3 regions of the Rhodococcus huquni genome follow, and region 2 is predicted to be linked to each of the others. Evidence: riboswitches for the same ligand, from Rfam matches in the RefSeq annotation. Region 2 holds a riboswitch; each other region holds the start of a gene.
The links. Region 2 has a riboswitch for cobalamin ahead of ACZI8R_RS06815 (ABC transporter substrate-binding protein). Riboswitches for the same ligand answer to the same signal wherever they lie in the genome.
Positions count from the first base shown of each region.

Region 1: another riboswitch for cobalamin. It lies ahead of metE (5-methyltetrahydropteroyltriglutamate--homocysteine S-methyltransferase); the one in region 2 lies ahead of ACZI8R_RS06815 (ABC transporter substrate-binding protein).
Region 3: another riboswitch for cobalamin. It lies ahead of ACZI8R_RS04840 (FecCD family ABC transporter permease); the one in region 2 lies ahead of ACZI8R_RS06815 (ABC transporter substrate-binding protein).

Region 1 covers NZ_JBUYWE010000005.1:285,222-292,612, forward strand. The annotation lists gene ACZI8R_RS12530 (ATP-dependent Clp protease ATP-binding subunit) at 1-795, shown strand, start outside; gene metE (5-methyltetrahydropteroyltriglutamate--homocysteine S-methyltransferase) at 880-3,141, opposite strand; cobalamin riboswitch at 3,271-3,465, opposite strand; gene ACZI8R_RS12540 (3-deoxy-7-phosphoheptulonate synthase) at 3,805-4,878, shown strand; gene ACZI8R_RS12545 (alpha-ketoglutarate-dependent dioxygenase AlkB) at 4,890-5,513, opposite strand; gene thpD (ectoine hydroxylase) at 5,571-6,497, opposite strand; gene ACZI8R_RS12555 (LysE family translocator) at 6,643-7,290, shown strand; gene ACZI8R_RS12560 (VOC family protein) at 7,333-7,391, shown strand, end outside.
Region 2 covers NZ_JBUYWE010000003.1:58,753-66,143, reverse strand. The annotation lists gene ACZI8R_RS06825 (SDR family oxidoreductase) at 1-1,039, opposite strand, end outside; gene ACZI8R_RS06820 (MMPL family transporter) at 1,098-3,218, opposite strand; cobalamin riboswitch at 3,311-3,483, shown strand; gene ACZI8R_RS06815 (ABC transporter substrate-binding protein) at 3,587-4,579, shown strand; gene ACZI8R_RS06810 (FecCD family ABC transporter permease) at 4,588-5,670, shown strand; gene ACZI8R_RS06805 (ABC transporter ATP-binding protein) at 5,667-6,446, shown strand; gene ACZI8R_RS06800 ((2Fe-2S)-binding protein) at 6,439-7,170, shown strand; gene ACZI8R_RS06795 (DUF6069 family protein) at 7,247-7,391, shown strand, end outside.
Region 3 covers NZ_JBUYWE010000002.1:271,926-279,316, reverse strand. The annotation lists gene ACZI8R_RS04865 (DUF6049 family protein) at 1-914, opposite strand, end outside; gene ACZI8R_RS04860 (NUDIX hydrolase) at 911-1,447, opposite strand; gene ACZI8R_RS04855 (CCA tRNA nucleotidyltransferase) at 1,575-3,035, shown strand; gene ACZI8R_RS04850 (ABC transporter substrate-binding protein) at 3,108-4,115, opposite strand; gene ACZI8R_RS04845 (ABC transporter ATP-binding protein) at 4,112-4,885, opposite strand; gene ACZI8R_RS04840 (FecCD family ABC transporter permease) at 4,885-5,922, opposite strand; cobalamin riboswitch at 6,053-6,273, opposite strand; gene ACZI8R_RS04835 (VOC family protein) at 6,388-7,155, shown strand; gene ACZI8R_RS04830 (bifunctional nitrate reductase/sulfite reductase flavoprotein subunit alpha) at 7,323-7,391, shown strand, end outside.

The DNA.
Region 1 (7,391 bases), on a different contig from region 2:
CTCGGACCGACCGGTGTCGGCAAGACGGAGCTGGCAAAGGCATTGGCTGCAAGCCTCTTCGGTGACGAGAGCAAGATGCTCCGACTCGACATGAGCGAGTTCGGTGAGCGCCACACGGTGAGCCGTCTCGTCGGTGCCCCTCCCGGATACGTCGGCTACGGCGAGGCCGGGCAGCTCACCGAACAGGTGCGGCGCAACCCGTACTCCGTGATCCTTCTCGACGAGATCGAGAAGGCGCACCCGGACGTGTTCAACACCCTGCTGCAGGTTCTCGACGACGGACGTCTCACCGACGGTCAGGGTCGGACGGTGGACTTCAAGAACGCCGTGCTGATCATGACCAGCAACCTCGGGTCGGACATCATCTCGAGCAAGGCGGGCGGCCTCGGCTTCGTCACCGGAAATGCGGAGGCGGCGGAGAAGCCGCTGCGTGATCGGGTGATGGCACGTCTGCGTGAGGCGATGCGTCCGGAGTTCCTGAACCGTATCGACGAGATCGTGATCTTCCGCAAGCTGGACGATCAGCAGCTTCATCGAATCACCGATCTGCTGCTGGAGGACAGCCGAAAGCGGCTCGAGTCCAAGGGTATCGAGATCGAGTTCAGCAACGAGGCGGTCGACTGGATAGCGGAACACGGGCATCAGCCCGAGTTCGGTGCCCGTCCGCTGCGGCGCTCCATCCAGCGCGCCGTCGACGACCGGATCGCCGATCTGATTCTCGACGATGTGTTGGTCGAGGGCGGGCGCGTCAGCGTCGGTGTGGCGGACGACGAGCTCGATCTCGCCGTCGGATAGGGCCTTCGGCCCAGTGAATGGTCAGCGAGTCCCGCTCGTTTCCGAATCAGGGACTCGCTGACCACTCACAGGCGGCGGAGCCGCTTACAGCTCGGCGCGGACCAACTTTGCCGCGTCGACCAGGTTGCGCAGTGACGCCTCGACTTCGGCAGACCCTCGCGTCTTCAGGCCGCAGTCTGGGTTGACCCACAGCCGTTCCACCGGAACGGCCTTCAGTGCTTCACGCAGCGACGCTGCGATCTCGTCCACGCTCGGCACCCGCGGAGAGTGGATGTCGTACACGCCGGGGCCGACCCCGAGATCGAAGCCCACGGCATTGAGATCGTCGAGCACCTCCATGTGCGAACGGGCGGCCTCGATCGATGTCACGTCCGCGTCCAGCTTGGCGATGGCGTCGATGACCTCGCCGAACTCCGAGTAGCACAGGTGCGTGTGGATCTGCGTCTCGTCGGCCACGCCGGACGTTGCGAGGCGGAACGATCCCACCGACCAGTCCAGGTACGCGGGTTGGTGCGCCGCACGTAGTGGGAGCAGTTCGCGCAGTGCGGGTTCGTCCACCTGGACGATCTTGACGCCCGCTTCCTGAAGATCCACCGTTTCCTCGCGGATGGCGAGAGCGACCTGATCGGCGGAGTCCGCCAGCGGTTGATCGTCACGCACGAAGGACCACGCCAGAATGGTCACCGGCCCGGTGAGCATTCCCTTGACAGGACGATCGGTGAGGCTCTGCGCGTACGTGATCCACGAGGTGGTCATGGCGCTCGGTCGGCGCACATCGCCGTAGAGGATCGGCGGACGGACACAGCGGCTTCCGTACGACTGGACCCAGCCGTTCGCCGTTGCGAAGAACCCGTCCAACTGCTCGGCGAAGTACTGAACCATGTCGTTGCGCTCTGGCTCGCCGTGTACCAGGACGTCGATGTCCAGCTTCTCCTGCAATGCAACGACGTCGGCGATCTCCGCGCGCATCCGCGACAAGTACTCGGCCTGGTCGATCTCGCCCTTGCGCAGGGCGGCGCGCGCCACCCTGATCTTGGTCGTCTGCGGGTAGGACCCGATCGTCGTGGTCGGGAGAAGGGGCAGGTTCAACGCGGCCTGAGCTTCACGTCGCTGGGCAGCCGGACTGCGACCCGCATCGGATTCGACGATGTCTGCCAGACGGCTCCGCAGGTCGGCGTCGTGCAGACGCGGATCGCTGTTTCGTGTCGAGGCGGCAGCCCGCGCCAGCGCGAACTCGTCCTCGACGCTCTCCCGGCCCTTCGTGAGCGCGGTGCCGAGGGCAACCACCTCGCGTACCTTCTCAGTGCCGAACGCCAACCACGAGCGCAGCGCCTTGTCGATTCCCGTCTCGGCATCGAGCGTGTACGGGACGTGGAGCAAGGAGCACGACGTCGATACCGCGAGCGTGCCCGTGGACCCGAGAAGAGTGCCGACGGTGGAAAGTGCCTTCTCCAGGTCCGTACGCCAGACGTTGCGCCCGTCGACCACCCCGGCGACGATGTGCTTGCGAGTCAGCTCCGGCACGGACCCCAGTGAGTCGGCGCCTGTCACGAGATCGACTGCCAATCCTTCGATTCCGGTGGCGGCGAGAGCGGGAAGAGCATCGCCGAGACCACCGAAGTAGGACGCCACGAGGATTGCGGGGCGTTGTTCGAGTCCCGAAAGCGAGTCGTATACCCGCTTGGCGATTGCGATCTCCTCGGCCGTGCGGTCCGCGACGAGTGCAGGTTCGTCGATCTGCACCCATTGAGCGCCGTTCTCGGCGAGGAGCGCGAGCAGTTCGGCGTACAGCGGCAGAAGTTCGTCGATGCGGTCGAGTAGCGGCGCATCGGCCCCGACGGACTTCGAGAGAAGTAGGAACGTCACGGGGCCGACGATCACCGGGCGAGCCGGAATATCCAGCGCACGTGCCTCTTCGAGCTCGGCGAGCACCTTGGACGGATCCAGCGAGAACGTGGTGGTCGGCGAAATTTCCGGAACGAGGTAGTGGTAGTTGGTGTCGAACCACTTGGTCATCTCGAGGGGTGCGACGGTGTCGTTGCCGCGTGCAGCGGCGAAATACCGGTCGAGCGCAGTCTCGATACCGGCAACCCGCTCGGGCAGCGCGCCGAGCATGGCGGCGGTATCGAGCACGTGGTCGTAGTACGAGAACGTGTTGATCGGTATCGAATCGAGGCCGGCGTCGCGCAGCTCGGTCCAGTTACGAGCGCGGAGGTCGGCAGCCACCGACTCGAGGGCGGCTGCGTCGACCTTGCCCGCCCAGTAGCCCTCGACGGCCTTCTTGAGTTCACGGTTCGGACCGATGCGAGGGGAGCCCAGCACGGTCGCGGTGAATGAAAGTGTCACGAAATTCTCCAGTTGCGTAGCGGTATGGGACACCACCGGCAAGCGGGTACACCTCTCGAGCCCTGGGTTCTTGCAGTAAGCGCGGAGGTCTACACGCCCAATCCACGAGGCAGTGAACCGTCGGGCACGGCGTGCCCGACACAGTCGGCAGGTCTTCGGACTCACAGGCAGCCGATGTGACGACATCGGACCTAATGGCCGTCGCTTCCCAGGCTGATGCCCAGTGCGTGGTGACGGCGGTCGTTCCTGCTCACCGCTGCGGGACAGTTCCGGAATTTCACCGGATTCCCTCTCACGCGCGTCACCGTTTGCGGGCGACTACGCGCTTCGACGCCGAGTGTGGTCTTCGGGGCTCCTCACGACCGCACCGGGCGAACCAGCTGCAGGCCCCAGCATACGGCCTTCGGCCCCGTGCGCGGTCTGCGAGTGTCTGGACTCGCTAGCCACTCACAGGCGGCGAAGCCGCCCCATTGGCGCCGAACCGGACAAGTGGTTAGTCTGGTCGGCATGCAGCGCGCATATTTCTGGTTTAGCAGGCCGGCCCCGGGTGGGTCGGTCGGTGTAACCACGCGCTGACCTCCCACCCCACGAGCCGGATCGCAGACCGGCTCGTCGGAGCTCTTCGAATTCTTCGAGGGTCGGTCGGAACAGGAAACCGACACCATGTCCCTCACTCTCGACAACTCACTCGACAGTCAGCGAACTGTCTCGCTCAGTCCGCTCGTGCCGCCATCCGTCGTGCGGGAAGAACTGCGCCCGGACGACGTCGCGTCCGCAACGGTCCGAACGGGTCGCGCGAACACCGTCGACATCCTGAACGGCGAAGACGACCGTCTGCTGGTCGTGGTCGGCCCGTGCTCGGTGCACGATCCGGCAGCCGCCATGGACTACGCGCGCCTTCTCGCTTCGAAGGCGGAGGAACTTCGCGACGACCTGCACATCGTCATGCGGGTGTACTTCGAGAAGCCGCGCACCACGTTGGGGTGGAAGGGCCTGCTCAACGACCCTCACCTCGACGGGACCTTCGACATCGACAGCGGTCTGCGGATCGGACGCAAACTGCTACTCGACATCTCGGGTCTCGGACTTCCGGTCGGCTGTGAGTTCCTCGATCCGATTCTGCCGCAGTACATTGCGGACCTCGTGTCGTACGGCGCCATCGGGGCGCGCACCGCGGCGAGTCAGGTACACCGCCAGTTGTGCAGTGCGCTGTCGATGCCGGTGGGAATCAAGAACTCGACCGAGGGTGATGTACAGGTCGCCGTCGACGGATCGCGGGCTGCCGCGGCCAGTCACGTGTTCCCCGGAACCGATCTCGACGGCCATGCTGCACTGGTGAAGACAGCCGGCAACCCCGACTGCCATGTCATTCTGCGCGGCGGCACGCAGGGACCGAACTACGACGCCGAGACGGTCGCGGACACGACTGCGCGGCTGCGTAAGGCGAACCTGCCCGAGCGGATGGTGGTGGACGCCAGCCACGGAAACAGCTCCAAGAACCACGAAAAGCAGGTGGACGTGGTGACGGACCTCGCCGAACGAATCGAGAACGGCGAGAAGGGCGTTGTGGGAGTCATGCTCGAAAGCTTCCTCGAAGCGGGACGCCAAGACCTCACGCTGGGGCGTTCGAACGAACTCGAGTACGGCAAGTCGATCACCGATGCCTGCCTCGATTGGGACACCACTGCTACGCAGTTGGAGCGGCTCGCGGCCGCAGTGGCGAAGAGGCGCGGATAATTCGACGGAGCCTACCGAACGCCTCTGGTGCGGAATTGGACGCTGATTCGCGGACCTGTCGGCCGACTGCTCTTGGGTATGCAGTGCTCCCACGTTCGTTGGCAGGATCCACCCATGACCAGTAGATCGCCGTGTCCGACAGTGAACTTGACGGAACTACCGCCGCCGCGTGGCCGGAGCATGAGCGGCCGCGCGGCGCCGAGCGACACGATGGCGACCATCGTGTCTTCGGCGCGGCTTCGCCCGGTGTCGTCACCGTGCCACGCGACGCTGTCGGATCCGTCTCGGTAGAAGCACAGCCCCGCCGTGGCGAACCGTTCTCCCAATTCGACTGCGTAATGATTGGACAGCGCGTCGCGGCAGTCGTTCAGAAACGAATCCGGCAACGGCTCACCTTCTCGATAGAACCGCACCAACCTCGGAACGTCGACGACGCGGTCGTACATCTTTCGACGTTCCGCCCGCCAAGGAGTTCCGGTGACGAGTCGGTCGAACAACTGCTCGGAGCCGGTGAGCCATCCGGGCAGCGTGTCGACCCACGCCCCATGACTCAGCGAGATTCGACGTGTCGAGCCGCACAGTGCGCCTACCTGCGCGCCCAACGCGGCGTCGTCGAACAACGATGACTGGAGCATGCCAAGAGCATACCCCAGTCATCGAACAGGTGTTCTAAAACCTGACGGTGGTGCAGGTCAGCGGACCGTGGTGAAGTCCCTGCTGCCGAGATAGCTTGGCCGGGGGTTCTTGGCGGAGAAAGGCTCCACCGGCGTGTTCTCGATGCTGTTGAAGACGATGAACAGGTTCGACCGAGCGAACGGCGTGATGTTGCCGTTCGACCCGTGCATGCAGTTGGAGTCGAAGATCGTCGCCGAACCGGCGTGACCGGTCATGACGTCGATCCCGTACTCGTTGGCCAGGCGCCCCAGCATCCGCTCGTCCGGGGAACCGGTGGGCGGTGCGGTGCTGACGAGCGATTCCTTGTAGTAATCGTCCGGCGTCCGTCCCGCGCACGAGACGAAGTCCTTGTGCGAGCCGGGCATGATCATGAGCCCACCGTTGTAGCCGTAGTTCTCGGTCAAGGCGATCGAGATGCTCATTGCGCGGGGGGTCGGCATCCCGTCCTCCGCGTGCCACGTCTCGAAGTCCGAGTGCCAGTAGAAGGGCCCGCCGCTGAAACCCGGCTTGAAGTTGAGCCGGGATTGATGCACGTAGACGTCGGATCCCAATATCTGCCTGGCGATTCCGACTACCTCGGGGCGTCGAACGACCTCTTCGACGACCGAACTGAGTAGGTGAACGTCGAAGACGGAGCGGACTTCGCCGTCCCCGTTCTCGCCGTCCCCGTTCTCGCGGACCACGCGACCGTCGCCGCGCAGCGTCTCGTCCTCCGCCAGTCGTGTCATTTCGTCCTTGAGGTCGAAGACGTCCCGGGTAGGCACGAGGGCTTCCGCCGAATGGAAGCCACGGGAGTTGTAATCTGCGATTTCACGCGGGCTCAGTGGGCCCTTCGTGGGTTGATCTCGGTTCGGTTCGAACCAGGTGACCGGGTCGTGTCGATCGGTCACTGTGCACTCGTTGCGGTCACGTGTGGGGTAGTGGTCGGCGACAGCCGTACGCATATTTTGATCTCACCCTTTCAGGTCAGCAATATCGGTACACGTCCGACGTTCTCACTGGTCGTCGGCGAATGCAAGCCCGTACGCAGGCCAGAAATCCCGGACTGGACCGAGACGAGTGCGCCGCTGCGATGCCACTCTGATGCCCATGATCAGTGCTACTGCCGTCCTCGGTGTCGCCGCCATCGAGTTGGGTCTGGTGCTCACTCCGGGGCCCAACATGGTCTATCTGGTGTCGAGAAGTGTGACCCAGGGGCGGGCTGCTGGATTGGTGTCTCTCGCCGGTGTGGCAGTGGGCTTTCTCTGTTATCTGATTGCCGCAACTCTCGGCATCTCGAGCATCTTCGTGGCCGTTCCGCAGGCGTACACGGCGCTGAAGATCGCCGGCGCTCTCTACCTGGCGTGGATGGCGTGGCAAGCATTGCGGCCCAAGGGGAACGACGTCTTCGCGCGGACCACCACGCTCGCGCCGGACGGTCGACGAAAGCTTTTCGTCATGGGCCTGACCACCAATCTGCTGAATCCGAAGATCGCTGTGCTGTACCTCGCTCTCATCCCGCAATTCATACGTCCCGAGGACGGTCCGGTCTGGGCGCAGAGTCTCGTGCTCGGATCGGTCCAGATTTCGGTTGCTCTCGCCGTCAACGGGCTGATCGTCTGTCTCGCAGGCGCGATCGCCACGTTCCTCGCGGCTCGCCCGGGGTGGGCCCGAATCCAGAAGGCGATGATGGGCACGGCGCTGGGGGCATTGGCCGTTCATCTCCTGCTGGACAGATCCCGTCCTGCGGCGGCGTGACCTTCGAAAAAGGCTGTCGGTGGGTGGATCTAGCGTGGATGCATGTCGATGGAATTTCAGGTCACAGTAGATTCGGAACATCCCCACGACCAGGCAAAATG
Region 2 (7,391 bases):
TCTCACGCCAGTACGACCACAGGGTGGCGGCGTACTCGGAGAAGTCGGGCACGGTGATGCCGCTGCCGGCCAGGGCTTCTCGAGTCTTCTCGTTCACGAAAGTGGTGGGCAGCGTCATGTTGTCGAGCAGGACGGGAGGTATGCCGAGGGACTTCAGAGCGAAGGCTCGCCCTACATCGATCGGGCCGATCGATGTCGGCTCCACGATCGGCCTGACGATGGCGCCGGGCAGGCCGGCGACGGCACGGGGTGCACCGGACGCATTCGCCAGGGCCGAGTAGATCTCGCGGACCGGCTGTGGTTTCGGATTGACCAGGTGGAAGGTTCGACCGTCGCCCTCGGCGGAGGTCATGAGGTGTACGAGCGCGCGTGCGACGTAGTCGACCGGAACGAGATTCGTCGCGCCGAGATCCGGCACCGCCACCGGGAGGGCGTGGGGGAGCTTCGCCAGCGCAGCGAAGGCGGGAAACAGGTAGTACGGGCCGTCGATCTTGTCGATCGCGCCGGTGCGTGAACTGCCGACGACAGCCGAAGGGCGGTAGATGCGGTGGCGTACTCCCGAATCGCGGACGAGTTTCTCGGCCTCGAACTTGGTGCGGTGGTACGGAGTGGGGAAGCGTTGGCCGAGATCGAAATCGTCTTCTGTGAACGTGCCGCGGTGGTCTCCGGCCACGGCGATGGACGACACGTGATGCAGAGTCGCGTCCAGTTGTTTTGCCAGTGCGACGACCGACCGGGTGCCCTCGATATTGGTGGCGGCCTGTTCCTCGCCGGCGGTCAGGTCGTAGATCGCACCCAGGTGCAGCACGTGGTCGGCTTCCGGTGGATCCGAGATTCCGAGGTCGGGTTCGGTGAGGTCTCCGACGAGGGGCTCGATGCGGTCTCCGCCGGGCAGGCTTCTTGCCATCGTCTTCAAACGGTCGACCGAACCGGGTCGGACGAGAACGTGGACCCGAGCAGCTTCGTCGCGAGCGAGGAGTTCGGTCAGTACGTGACGACCGAGAAACCCGGTTCCGCCCGTGACGATGTAGGTAGCCATGACGCGAACTTACTCCGGGGTAAGTTCGGCGTCCAGTGTTCGGAACAGTTGAGTACGGCTAGTGGCCGATACCCACCTTTTCGTGGATGCGCTTCATCCACGCCGGCGCCCACCAGTTGGCCTCACCCATCAGCTTGACCAACGACGGGACCAGCAGCATGCGCACAACCGTGGCGTCCACGATGAGCGCGACGATCATGCCGACTCCGAGGAATCTCATGATCGACAGACCGGAGATCGTGAACGCGCCGGTCACGATGACGAGCAGCATTGCCGCAGCGGTGACGATGCGTCCGGTGCGCTCTGCGCCGAATTTGACGGCCTCTTCGGTGGTGGCGCCCTCGCTGCGCGCCTCCACCATGCGGGACATCAGAAAGACCTCGTAGTCGGTGGACAGCCCGAATACCACCGCCAGGATCAGCACGACGAACGTCGGTTCCAGCGGTGACGGACTGACCCCGAGGAGTCCGGCGCCGTGGCCGAGTTGGAAGACGAACGTCAGCACTCCGAATGTGGCGGCGAGGCTGATTCCCGCCATCAGTACGGCCTTGATGGGCAAGACGATCGACCCGAACGCCAGGAACAGCAGGATCAGCGTCGAGATCACCATGATCGCCACCATCACCGGCAGCCACTCGACGATGGCCGCGTTGCCGTCGTCCACCGTGGCCTGTCCGCCGCCCACGAGAATCTCGGTGCCTTCGGGTGCATCGAGGGCCCGCAGGCTCGATACGACGTCGCTCTGTTGGTCGGTGTCCGCACCCTCGGAGTACGTCACCTGGACAGCGGCGAGTTCGGCGTTGGACGCCACCATTCTCGCTCCGCTCACCCCGTCGATGCCTTGCGCAGCGGTGGCGACCTCCGTGGCTTCGGCAGGCGTGGGAGCCCCGCCGTCCAACCCCTGAAGGATGACGGTGGCGCCGTTTCCGGTCGTGGGGAAGTCGTTGACCAAGGTGTCGGTGGCGGTTCGCGCCGAATCGTTCTCGGGCAGCGCCGTGTAGGTGACCTCGCCGAGTGTGGCCTTGGTGAGCGGCGCGGCCAGCACCAGGAGGCCGATCACGATGGTGACAGCGACCGCGACCGGCTTACCCATCACTCGGGTCACCACCGAACCCCAGAACTTGCGGGCCCGTTCCTCGCCACGCTTGGCGGCATCCTTGCGCCAGCTGAGCGCGTTGATGCGGTGGCCGAGAATGGCGAGCAGAGCGGGCACAGCGGTCAACGACAGGAGCGCTGCACTGGCCACTGCCGCAATCGCGCCGAAGCCGAGCGACTTGATCACGTCCTGCGGGAACACGAGCATTCCGGAGAAGGCGCAGATCAGCAGTAGACCAGAGAAGAGGACGGTGCGGCCGGCGGTGAGCACCGTGCGCTTGGTGGCCTCCAACGGCGTTGCCCCGGCGTCGAGTTCCTCCCGGAAGCGTCCGACGACGAACAGTCCGTAGTCGATCGCCAGACCCAGCCCCAACAGGGATGCGACGTTGATGGAGAACGAACTGACGTCGGTGAACATCGTCAGCAATCGCAGAGTGGCGAGGGCACTGAAGATCGAGAGCAATCCGACGAACACCGGAACTGCGGCGGCGACCAGGCCGCCGAAGATGAACACGAGCATGATGAGCGTGACAGGCAGCGCGATGCCCTCGGCGAGAACGAGGTCACTCTGGAGCCGGTTGTTGAACGCGACGCCGACCACCGAGTTTCCCGCGAACTGGACGTCCACGCCGGGCACTTCGAGTTTGGGCAGCAGGTCGTTGAAGTTGGCGACGTCGATGCCGGCGTCCGGGTCGACGGTGATGGCAGCGGAGGCCATCGAGCCGTCATTGGAGGTCATCTGAGCTTTGGCCGGGCCCTCGGCGCTCCAATACGAGTTCACCGAATGGGTGGGCACCTCGTCCTGGAATGCGGCCAGGTTCTCGCTGACTGCCGGACCGATGTCGTCGAGCGTCTTGCCTTCGGGCGGCGTGTAGATGGCGATGATGTCCGGCGTCTGCGGACCGAGGTTGTCCTCGACGATCTGGGCGACCTCTGCCGATTGACTGCCCGGGTCGACGAATCCACCTTGACTGAGCTTCGAGAACACTCCGGTGCCCCACACACCGCTCACGACCACTGCGAGTACCGCGAGAGTCAGCACCCACCACTTCCGTGTGACGACGAGCGAGGCCCAACGTGTCATGCGTTCTCTCCGGATCGGTAGATATCGGTGAATGGTTTTCGGTTCTGCCGACTGTAGTAGCGGTGCGACGGGTGGGGCAGGTGAGTGATCGGGGTCTCGGTGGTGCGTTCGATCATCGATTCGGGCATACTCGACACCCACGCGCAGCCATTCGTAGGGGGAAGCCGGTCCGAATCCGGCGCTGACCCGCAACGGTAGGTGATCGATCACGCCATTCAGGCGCACGATCACGAGCCCGATTACCCGTCGAACGGTGTGTGACCCCAGTTCGTCGTGGTCTACGAAACGGAGTCCTGCCCGTCCCGCGGCGATGGTCCGCGAGTTGGCCGGTCGTTGGTTCGTGGCTCTGAGCCCCCAATGAGGTTTGTATGCGCTTTTCACCACTGCTTCGCAGTGCGGTCTTCGTCGCTGCGTCCACAGTCCTGGTCGCCGGATGTTCGCGCGGTGAGGCCGTCCAGGAGTCGGAATCGGCGGAGGCGTTCGCCGAGCCGGTGTCGATCACCAACTGTGATCGGACTCAGGTATTCGATTCGCCGCCACAGCGAATCGTCTCGATGAACGATCACGTCACCGAGGTGCTCATCGAGATGGGTGTGGGCGACCGGATCGTCGGAATGGGGTACCAGGACGCCACCCCACTTCCCGAATTCGCGGACGAGTTCTCGAAGATCCAGGGCTTGGCCCACGAGTACCCCACGTCGGAACAGATTCTCGATCTGGATCCCGACCTCGTTGTCGGCGGCATGAAGAGTTCGTTCAACGAGAAGGAAGGCCGCTCACGCGACGCGCTCGAAGACAAGGGGATCGCGACCTTCCTGTTCTCGGAATACTGCGGAACGGGATTCCCGGACATCGGCATGCTCACCAACGACTACACGCAACTCGGGCAGATTCTCGGCGCGGAACCAGCAGCCGCGCAGGTCTCCGGCAGGGTGGTCGACGGCCTCGAGCAGGTGCGCGGCAGGATCGGCGATGCTGCCCCCGTGCCCACCTTCTTCTACGACTCGGGTGAGGACGTCCCGATGACCGTCGGCGGGGTCGGTGTGGGCCAGTTGATCGCCGACTATTCGGGCGCGATCAATCTCTTCTCCGAAGGGGAGAAGCCCTACCCGAACAGCACGTGGGAAACCATTGGTGAGCGCGCACCCGAGGCGATCGTCGTTCTCGACTACGGCGACAAGAACGCGCAGCAGAAGATCGACTTCCTGAAGTCCCAGCCCATCATGGCGACGACGCCGGCCGTGCAGAACGATCGATTCATCGTGGTTCCCCTCGACGACTTCTTCGAGAGCCCACGACTCCTGGGGTCGGCCCAGACGATCGCGGAGGCCCTTCATCCCGATCGGATGTCGCAGCCGTGACGTCCACCGTGCAGGCGCGCCGGCCGGCGCCGTCGGCACCGAGTGAAGATCGACAGCCCCGGCGCCTCGGATTCGGTGTGCTGCTCGTATTTCTCACCGCGGGCCTGCTGTTCGTACTCGGGCTCGGGGTGTCGTTCGGATCGGTGCGCATTCCGATCGGTGATGTGTGGGCCATCGTTGCGCACACGGTGGTTCCGGACAGCTTCGAACCCTGGTGGTCTGCGGCTCGTGAATCCATCGTCGTGGACTCGCGTCTGCCACGGGCTGTCACCGCTGCGGTGGTGGGCGCGGCGCTCGCCCTTGCGGGTGGCGTTGCGCAGGCGGTCACCCGCAATCCGCTCGCCGATCCCTATCTGCTCGGAGTGTCGTCGGGTGCCGGCTTCGGTGTCGTTCTCGTGATGGTCCTCGGCGTGGGCGCAGGTGCGCTCGGCGCCTTCACGATCCCGCTCGCAGCGTTCGTCGGCGCCATGGTGCCGCTGTTTCTGTCACTGGCGATAGGCGGGCGATATCCGCAGCCCACCGCGATCATTCTCGTCGGTGTTGCCCTTGCTCAGGTCTTTTCTGCACTCATCACCTTCACGATGCTGGTCATCGCGAACGAGAACCAGCTCAGCGGGGTGCTGCACTGGCTGGCCGGTGGTCTCGGTGATGCGCGCTGGTCCACATCGGTGTTCCCGGCGCTGGCGCTCCTGATCGTCGGTACCGCCATCCTGCTCGGTGCCGGTCGGATGGATCTGCTGAAGACAGGGGACGACGGCGCCGCGGCCCTCGGCATGAACGTCCGCAGGTTTCGAGTGGTGCAACTGCTCGGAGTGTCCGTGCTGGCCGGTGCGGCCGTGTCGGTGGCGGGCGGAATCGGATTCATCGGGTTGCTGATTCCCCACTTGGCCGGCTACATGGTCGGCACCCGTGCGGTACGGCTGTTTCCGGTCGCCATGCTCGTCGGCGCCATTGCGCTCGTATTGGCCGACACCCTCGCGAGAGCCCTGGTGGCCGACACCGAAGTTCCGGTCGGCGTCATCACTGCCCTCGTCGGGGCCCCCATATTCGTGTGGATGCTCTACCGCCAGTATCGGAAGGAGGGCGCATGATCGAATCCCTTGCATTGGAACGGGTGTCCGCATCCCTCGGTTCGCGTCAGGTGCTTCGTGACGTCGATTTCGCCGTGCGGCCCGGGGAGATTCTCGGCCTGGTCGGACCGAACGGATCGGGCAAGACGACGGCTCTGCGGTGCAGCTACCGAGCATTGCGTCCGAGCGGTGGCACCGTGTGGGTCGAGGGCGCCGACGCAGAGACCGTGGGACGCAGAAAGCTTGCGACCACCATCGGAGTCAGCAGTCAGGAACCGCAGGCGTCGGCCGGACTGACGGTGCGCGAGTCGGTGGGGCTCGGTCGTGTGCCGCACCGGGGTTGGTTCGACCGTCCCACCGGATCCGACGACGAGATCGTCGAGGATTGCCTGCGTCAGGTGGACTTGCTCGGCTTGGCGACACGTGACGTGCAGGCCCTTTCCGGCGGTGAGCGGCAACGGGTGTCGATAGCGCGCGCCCTTGCGCAGCAACCCGAGATCTTGCTGCTCGACGAACCGACCAATCACCTCGACCTGCGGCATCAGTTGACCGTGATGAAAGTGCTCGGAGACTTGGCCGCGCGAGGTCTCGCGATCGTCGTCACCATGCACGATCTGCGTATGGCGGTCGAGTACTGCGACAGGTTGGCAGTGCTGGACGACGGGCGCGTCGTGGCGGACGGGTCACCGGCAGAGGTGCTCGACGACGGCTTGCTCGCCGGTGTGTTCGGCATCAAGGCGCACGTACGTTCACATCCGAAGCCGTCGATGGAAATTCTGGGTCTGGCCGATGAATGACGTGTATGCCCGCACAGCGCAACGGGTTCCGGTACTCGCAGATCAGATCGATCCACCCGCAGGCGCCCCGAGCTTTCCGGCCGCCGAGATGCTGGACGTCGAATGGATGGCGCAGCGCGTAGCGGACACGGGGCGCAGGTGGGGGAGCGTCGATCCGCGCGTCAACGGCACGCTGTGGTGGTACTCGGCAAGCTCGACGTTGACGGGAATCCCGGTGGCCACGGCGATGCTCACCGGGTTCGCGGCTCAGCCGCAGCTCGCGGATGCCACCGCCTTCCTGCGGCCGGACGGCTACTTCGGGGGCTTGCGCGGTGACACATTTCTCTCGATGCACGATGGGATGTCGCGCTTGGCGGAGGAGCTGGCTGGAACGCTCGGTGACCTGATCGCGGCGCTCGCCGAGGCCTCGGGTGTTCGTCCCCGGGCGTTGTGGGCGATCGCCACCGATTCCGTGGCGAACCGGGCGCTGGATGCGGGAGATGCTTCGGGTGGTCGCCTGTTCGGTAGCGCGTTCGCGCAGCGCTTGGTCGAAGAGATGCGGGGCGCGGGTGCACCCATGCCGTCGACCCGCTTCGTCGACGTGACCGCTGGTAGCCGGAGCAGGAGATTCACTCAGCGTGCGTCCTGCTGCCTGATCTACGAGGCCCGTGAGAACAAGTGCACGAGCTGTCCCAAACGGCTGCCGTCCGACCGGCTCGCAGACCTTCGGAAAATTGTCTCTTGACCTAAACCATTGTTCAGGTTGCACGGTTGTGTGACACCGCGAGACACGCGGATGTACTCACACCGAGGAGAATCGAATGTCTTCCACAGAGAACGTCGTCACATCCGCTGGTTCCGTCACTCCCATCCGGTATGTGCGGAGCTTGGCGCGCTGGGAGGCTGTTGCGCTCGCGACCGTGGGCGCAGTGGTCGGCAGCGCCCTGATCTGGGCACTGTTCACTG
Region 3 (7,391 bases), on a different contig from region 2:
TGAGTTGCGCCGTTCGGTTGACGTGGATCGTCGACCACGAGATAGCCGCGAGTCATGTTCTCGACGGTGATGAGCAGATCGGGGTCCACGCCCAGACACAGGCTGTCGCGAAGTTCGTGGCGCCCGTCGACGCTGTCGCGGGTCGCGGACTCGAGAGAAGAGACCAGTTCCTCCAAGCGGCCGCCGTCTTCGAGTGACCTCGCGAGATCGTCGTCCACCAACCGGACCGGGTCGTTGATCGAACCGGGAATGCCCGCTGCCAAGCGTGGTTTGTCGGCGAGCGGGAACATCATCGTCATCGCCACCGGGTTCGAGGTGCTCGGCGGTACGGGGGGCGTCCCCGGTACTCCGAGGACGGGCAGCAGGAAGCGGGCGTCGTCCAGACGGGCCGCGCCGCCGTACGCGGGCGTGCCGTTGACGTTGACCATCAGTGGATAGACACCGGGTTCGGTGATGTCGAGAGACGGCTTGGTGTCGGAGCGGAGCGGAAGTGAGAGCGTGAAGTCCTTGCTCGCGCCCTCTGCCAGGCGGTTCGTGACGGTGTCGAACTCCCCGACCGTGTCGTATCGCGACTGATCGAGCGTCAGGGAAGACCGAAGACCGGGGCTCTCGGTGATTTCGGGGCCACGCTGGAGGCGGACGTCCACGTCCTCGACGGGGCGGTCGCCCACGTTGCGGACCGAACCCTTGACAGTGACGATCGGTTCGCTCGAAGTCGTGACGGAGGAGGGTGTCACCTCGTCGATGTCCAGGTGGAGAAACTGTGGTTCGTCGGTCTCACTGTCGCCACGTATCGGTGCCGGGTCCTGCACATGAACAGGGCCGGCGGAGGCGAAAGTGGCCGCGGTCGGTCCGAAGGACACTGCTACCGCGGTCATGATCACGGCGCCGGCTCGGCGCAGGATCGGCTTCATCCGGCGTCGGCATTCATCTCGGCGATGAGTTCACCGGCCACTTCTGCCAGCTTGCGTTCGTCGGCGTAGGCGAGCTTCGAGCGGAGTTCGGTGAGGGGCACCCAGGCCACCTCCGTGACTTCCACGTCCTCGTCCGACAGTTCTCCGCCGAGAAACCGGAGGAGATAGTGGTGGACCGTCTTGTGCACCCGGCGGCCCTCGGTGACGAACCAGTAGTCGATGCTCCCGAGCGAGGCGAGCACGCTGCCCTGGATGCCGGTCTCTTCCTCGACCTCACGCATTGCGGTCTGCTCGGGTGTCTCACCCTTCTCGATGTGGCCTTTGGGTAGTGACCACAACAACCTGCCGCGCCGGTCGGTACGGCCTATCAGTGCAGCGCACAGGCCTTCACGCGGCCCGTCGAGACCGTTGACCACGAGCCCACCGGCAGAGGTCTCCCGGACCGTCCGCATGCGGGTTTTCGCGGGTGCGCCGACGCCGGAACGTCGCCGTGAGTTACGGCGACTCCTGTTGGCACGATCGGCAGCAGACACCCAATCGATAGTAGAGGGCGCAGAGCACTGCTTCGAACGCCACACGCGGCCGCGACGGCGCGGGCTTCGGCGGCATCCATGCATACGTCGCTATTTGCGGTCCTCGGTAAGCTTCCTGGTCGTGACAATTTCCTCCGCCCCCGGTGCGTCCGACGAAGAGCGGCGTGCGCGCCTACTCGCTGCGGCCGCGATCACGCTGCGGCAGCTGTCCGATGTGCTGACCCCTCTGGGTGAGCGGTTCGCCGAGGCCGGCCACGAGTTGTACCTCGTCGGTGGCAGCGTTCGCGACGCGATCCTCGGACGTCTGGGAACGGATCTCGACTTCACGACGGATGCCCGCCCTCAGCAGGTACAGGCCCTGTTGAAGGGGTGGGCCGACACGGTGTGGGACGTCGGTATCGAGTTCGGGACCGTGGGCGCCCGCAAGTTCGGTCAGGACATCGAGATCACCACCTTCCGGGCGGACGCCTACGACCGGGTGTCGCGCAAACCGGTGGTGGAGTTCGGTTCGAAACTGGAGGACGACCTGGTCCGGCGTGACTTCACGGTCAATGCGATGGCGGTGCAGATCGGAGCGGACGGTTCGCACACGTTCGTAGACCCGATCGGTGGCATGGACGCCCTCCTCGCCGGACGGTTGGACACGCCTTCGGCGCCCGAGACGTCGTTCGCGGACGACCCCCTTCGGATGTTGCGGGCCGTGCGCTTCGTGTCCCAACTGGGCTTCACATTGGAGGATCGGGTGCACAGCGCGATCGTCGACATGGCGTCTCAGATCGACCGGATCAGCGCCGAACGCGTGCAGGTCGAACTGGACAAGTTGATCCTCGGCGAGTTCCCGATCGACGGCATCAACATGATGTGCGATACCGGCCTGGCCGAGCGGGTGCTTCCCGAGGTGCCTGCGATGAAACTCGAGATCGACGAGCATCATCAGCACAAGGACGTCTACTGGCATTCGCTGACGGTGTTGAAGCAGGCCATCGATCTCGAGGAGGGCGATCCGGACCTGGTGTTGCGGTGGGCGGCGCTCCTGCACGACATCGGAAAGCCGGACACCAAGCGGAACGAGGAAGGTGGCGGCGTCAGCTTCCACCACCACGAGGTCGTGGGCGCGAAGATGGTGCGCAGAAGAATGCGGGCCCTCAAGTACTCGAAGCAGATGGTCGACGACGTGTCGCAGTTGGTGTTCCTGCACCTGAGGTTCCACGGCTACGGCAAGGGACAGTGGACGGATTCGGCGGTGCGTCGATACGTCACCGATGCCGGCGAACTGTTGCCGAGGCTCCACAAGCTGGTGCGCGCGGATTGCACCACCCGCAACAAGCGTCGTGCCGCAACCCTCCAGGCCACTTACGACGACATCGAGGAGCGGATCGCCCGTCTGGCCGAGCAGGAAGACCTCGCTCGCGTTCGGCCCGATCTGGACGGCAACGCGATCATGGAGCTCCTCGGGATTCCTGCCGGGCCCGAGGTGGGCAAGGCGTGGAAGTTCCTCAAGGAGCTCCGGCTCGACCGTGGTCCGCTCGATCGCGACGATGCGGAAGCGGAACTACTGGCGTGGTGGGCGCAGAAGCAGAAGCAGTAGCCCGCCCCTCCGGACGAACGCGACGCACGTCCGATCTGACTGGACGAATGTTCCATTCGTACCGCGCTCCGGTCAGAGGGCGTTGGCGCGCAGGAACTCTGCGACGGTCGTGACAGCTTGCGGGTTGCGGGGGCTTTGCCCGAGAGCGGCGTAGGGCAACGCGATGATGTTGTTCTCGCGCACCGCGGTGGTCCCGGCCATGAGTGGCTGCTGTCGGAGTTGTTCGATCTTGGCTTCGACGGTGTTCTCCGGGCCCGCGCCGTAGTCGACGATGACGATCGCCTGCGGGTCTCGCTGCGCCGCGGCTTCCCAGGAAGCCGTGGTCCACGAGTCGTCGATGTCGTCGAAGATGTTCGATCCGCCCGCTTCGCGGATGATCTGCGAGGGCGCGGCAGTGTGGCCGGAGGTGAACGGTTCGGGTGTGGCGCTGTCGAAGAGGAACACGCGTGCTGGTTCGACATCAGCGGGGACCGTCGCGTTGGCGGCGGCAACCTGGGATCGGTAGTCCGCGACCAGTTGGTCCGCGCGTTCGCGCACACCGAAGATGTCGCCGAGGTTCTCGAGGTCCGCGTACAGGGCATCGAGCGGGTCCATGATTCCGCGCTGGGTGGTGCCGGGCTGGCGGCACGCCTCGGTGAGTTGGTAAGGAGTTGCCCCGATTTCACGAACCCAGTCCGGGGTGAGGCCGGTCGCTTCCTTGAAACCGTAATTCCATCCGGCGAAGACGAAGTCGGGGTCGGCCGCTTGTACGACTTCCCTGGTGAAGGCATCACCGATGTCGGGGGTGCTCTCGAACTCCGATTTCCACGGTGAGGTATCGATGTCACGTTCCTTGCCGGGATACCCGGTGCGACCGGCAATCCGGTCGGCGAGGCCGAGCGCAAGCATCATCTCGGTGATGCCGGTGTCGTTGGTGACCACGCGCTCGGGAATGCCGGTGACCGTCAATGGATCGCCGCAGTTGGTGACGGTCACGGTCTCGCCCTCGACCGGTGGCGCAGCTTCGAGCTCGGCGCCACAGGCGCTCACCGTCAGTGCCACTGCCACAGCAGTCGTCCATGTCCGGATGTGTCGGCTCATGGGCCCTCTTTCTCGTCGAAGATGATCTGGGGCACACCCAGTCTCGGGTGGGTGACGATGTGGCCGCCGATCGTGAAGTGGCGACGCAGTACTTCGGGAGTGATCACGTCGTGGGGAGTGCCTGAGCAGACGAGACGTCCGGCGCCGAGCACGAAGATGCGATCGCAATACTGTGCTGCGAGATTCAGATCGTGCAGCGCGGCGATGGCGGTGACACCGAGCGTGCGGGCTGCGGTGAGCACGGCGTATTGGTGGTGGACGTCGAGATGGTTCGTGGGCTCGTCGAGTACGAGGACGTTCGGTTCCTGTGCGAACGCGCGGGCGATGAGGACGCGTTGGCGTTCTCCACCCGACAGTGACGAGAACGTCCGTTCCGTCAGGTCGTCGGCACCCGCCATGGCGGTTGCTTCGGCGCAGACGCGTCGATCGTTCGCCCGGTCTCGCGTGAAGGTTCCACCGTGCGGCAGGCGGCCGGTGGCGACTATTTCGGCAGCGGTGAAATCGAAGTGAAGCGGAGCTTCCTGGGTCAGTGCAGCCACTTGACGGGCATTGTCCCGCATACTGATTGCTCGGTTGTCGCTGCCGTCGACCGAGACTGTTCCCGAGGACGGGGACAGCGCCCGGTACAGGCACCGCAGCAGAGTCGACTTGCCACTGCCGTTGGGTCCGACGATTCCGATGAAATCACCCGAAGGGACGGTCAAGGTGACGTCCTGCACGATCGCTCGGCCGCCGATCGAGACCTCGACGTCGTGGTAGTCGACGCGCATCAGTTTGCTCCCATCAGTGCGCCGCGACGCCGCATGAGTGCGATGAACACCGGAACGCCGACGGCGGCGGTGATCGCGCCGAGCGGAAGTTCTTGTGGCGGAACAACGGTTCGAGCCAGCAGGTCCGCGGTGACGAGGAAGACTGCGCCGAGGATCGGAGTCACGACGATCAACCGCGTGTGGTCCGCGCCAACGAGGATTCGGGCAACGTGAGGCACGACCAAGCCGACGAAACCCACGGCGCCGCAGATCGAGACGAAGCAGCCCGTCATCGCGGCCGCGACGACGAAAAGCATGATTCGAAACTTCGATGCGTCGAGGCCGAGGGCGGCGCTGACTTCGTCTCCCATCGACAGTGCATTGAGGTGTCGGGCGGACCAGGCGATCGCGGCGAGGCCGACCGTGGTCACTATCGCGGCCAGTGGCACCAGCTCCCACCTCGCCGCCGAAAGGCTCCCGAGCAGCCAGAACATCACACTGCGAGCGCCGTCGCCGTGCGGGGCGAGGAAGACCAGCACCGTCGTGATCGCCGAGAACCCGTACCCCAGCACAGTGCCGGTGAGTACGAGTCGCAAGGGGACGAGGCCGGCGGCCGAGCGTGCCATGAGGTAGACGAGCAGGGTTGCTGCGAGGGCACCGACGAAGGCAGCGGTGGACAAGGCGTAGATACCGAGCACGCCGAACGTGCCGAACAGGACCACCGACGTGGCACCCACGGATGCGCCGGACGAGATTCCGAGGACGTACGGGTCGGCCAACGCGTTCCGCACCATGGCTTGAACTACCAGCCCGACAGCACTCAGACCGGCACCCACGAGGATGGCCAGCAGGACGCGGGGCAGCCGCGTATCGACGATGATGCGGTAGTTCGGAACGTCGGCCGCAGCGATGTCGCCGCCCGTGATCTCCGCCCAGACGATGTGACAGACGTCCGTCCACGCTATGTGCGCCGTTCCGAGCATCAGGGCGAACAGTGAAACCACGAACAGTGCGGCGAGGGACGCGACCGTCAGTGCGGCCACTGAGGTTCTGCGCATTCGTCGGCTCTTCCTGATGTGATCGAGTACTGCCTGACCACATCCGGGCACCCGCGAGCGAAGACACACGAACGACACCGTCCGCATCTCTCGTCAACTGTGTCCCACGAAGTCGACAAGCGACCACGCCGGTGGCGCGGCCGCGGTGGCAGGTCTTCGGACTCGTCGACACGCCTCCCGAGAACTCGGGCAGGCACCTACTGGTGGTCGCTTCCCGAGTCGAGCGGACTCAGTGCTGATGACCACGGTCGTTTCCACATACCGCTGCGGGGCAGTTCCGGATTCGAACCGGATTCCCTCTTACGATCCGACGGCCGAAAGCCGACGGAAACCAACGCGTCGAGGACTGTAACACCGGATCCGTGTCGTACCCCCGGCCTACCGTCGTAGGCGGATCGGTTGAGATCGGCGCCGACCGGGCACGCCCCACTATGCAGCACACCGACAAGCACGGGAGCAGTAGCGATGAGTGAAGTCACCACCAATCAACCGCTCGGCACACCGACATGGCTCGATCTAGGCATTCCTGATCTGGACAAGGCCATCTCCTTCTACGGCGCCCTCTTCGGCTGGGAGTTCGACGTCGGCACTGAGGAGACGGGTCGATACACGATGTGTCGGCTGCGCGGAAAAGACGTGGCCGCGCTCATGCCCAATCCGGATCCCGATGCCAAGGACTTCTGGTGGAACGTCTACCTCGCCACCGACGACGTCGACGCCAGCTTGGCTCGTGTCCGGGAGGCAGGCGGGAACGTGCTGGTCGACGCCATGGATGTGATGAACTTCGGTCGCATGGCGATCATCGTCGATCCTTCCGGGGGCCAGTTCGGTTTGTGGCAAGGGAAGGACCACGTGGGCTGCGCATTGGTCAACGAGCCCGGTGCGTTGCTCCGCAACGACCTCGTGACCCCGAACCCCGGCCCCGCCCGGGAGTTCTACTCCACCGTGTTCGACTTCACGCTGGACGGAAACGACGACCTGGGTGACGTGGACTTCACTTTCCTGCGTAGGCCGGACGGCCACGAGATCGGTGGAATCATGGGCGTTCCGGATGCCCCTCCGTCTTCGTGGGGCACCTTGTTCCAGGTCGAGGACGCCGACCGTGCCGTTGCCGTAGCCCGCGAGCAGGGCGGTCAGGCGGAGGACGCCGCCGACATGCCCTACGGACGTACCGCTGAGATTCGCGATCCGTTCGGTGCGCCGTTCACGGTCGGGGCCCCGCTCGGGTCCTGACACGCAACGCGTGACCAGCCCTCACCGCAACGACGCGAGTTCGGTGCTCGAGACGTCATCGAACCCTCACCTGGGTTAATCCCGACGAAACACGCGCGCCTGCAGCATTGATACAGGCCGCGCGCCGCCTCTGGGTGGCGCATGCCGGGCAGGTGAGGAGCGCGTCGATGCAGCAGAAAGCCGGTACGTCCACGGTGAAGACTGCCTGCTCGTACTGCGGTGTCGGCTGCGGGATG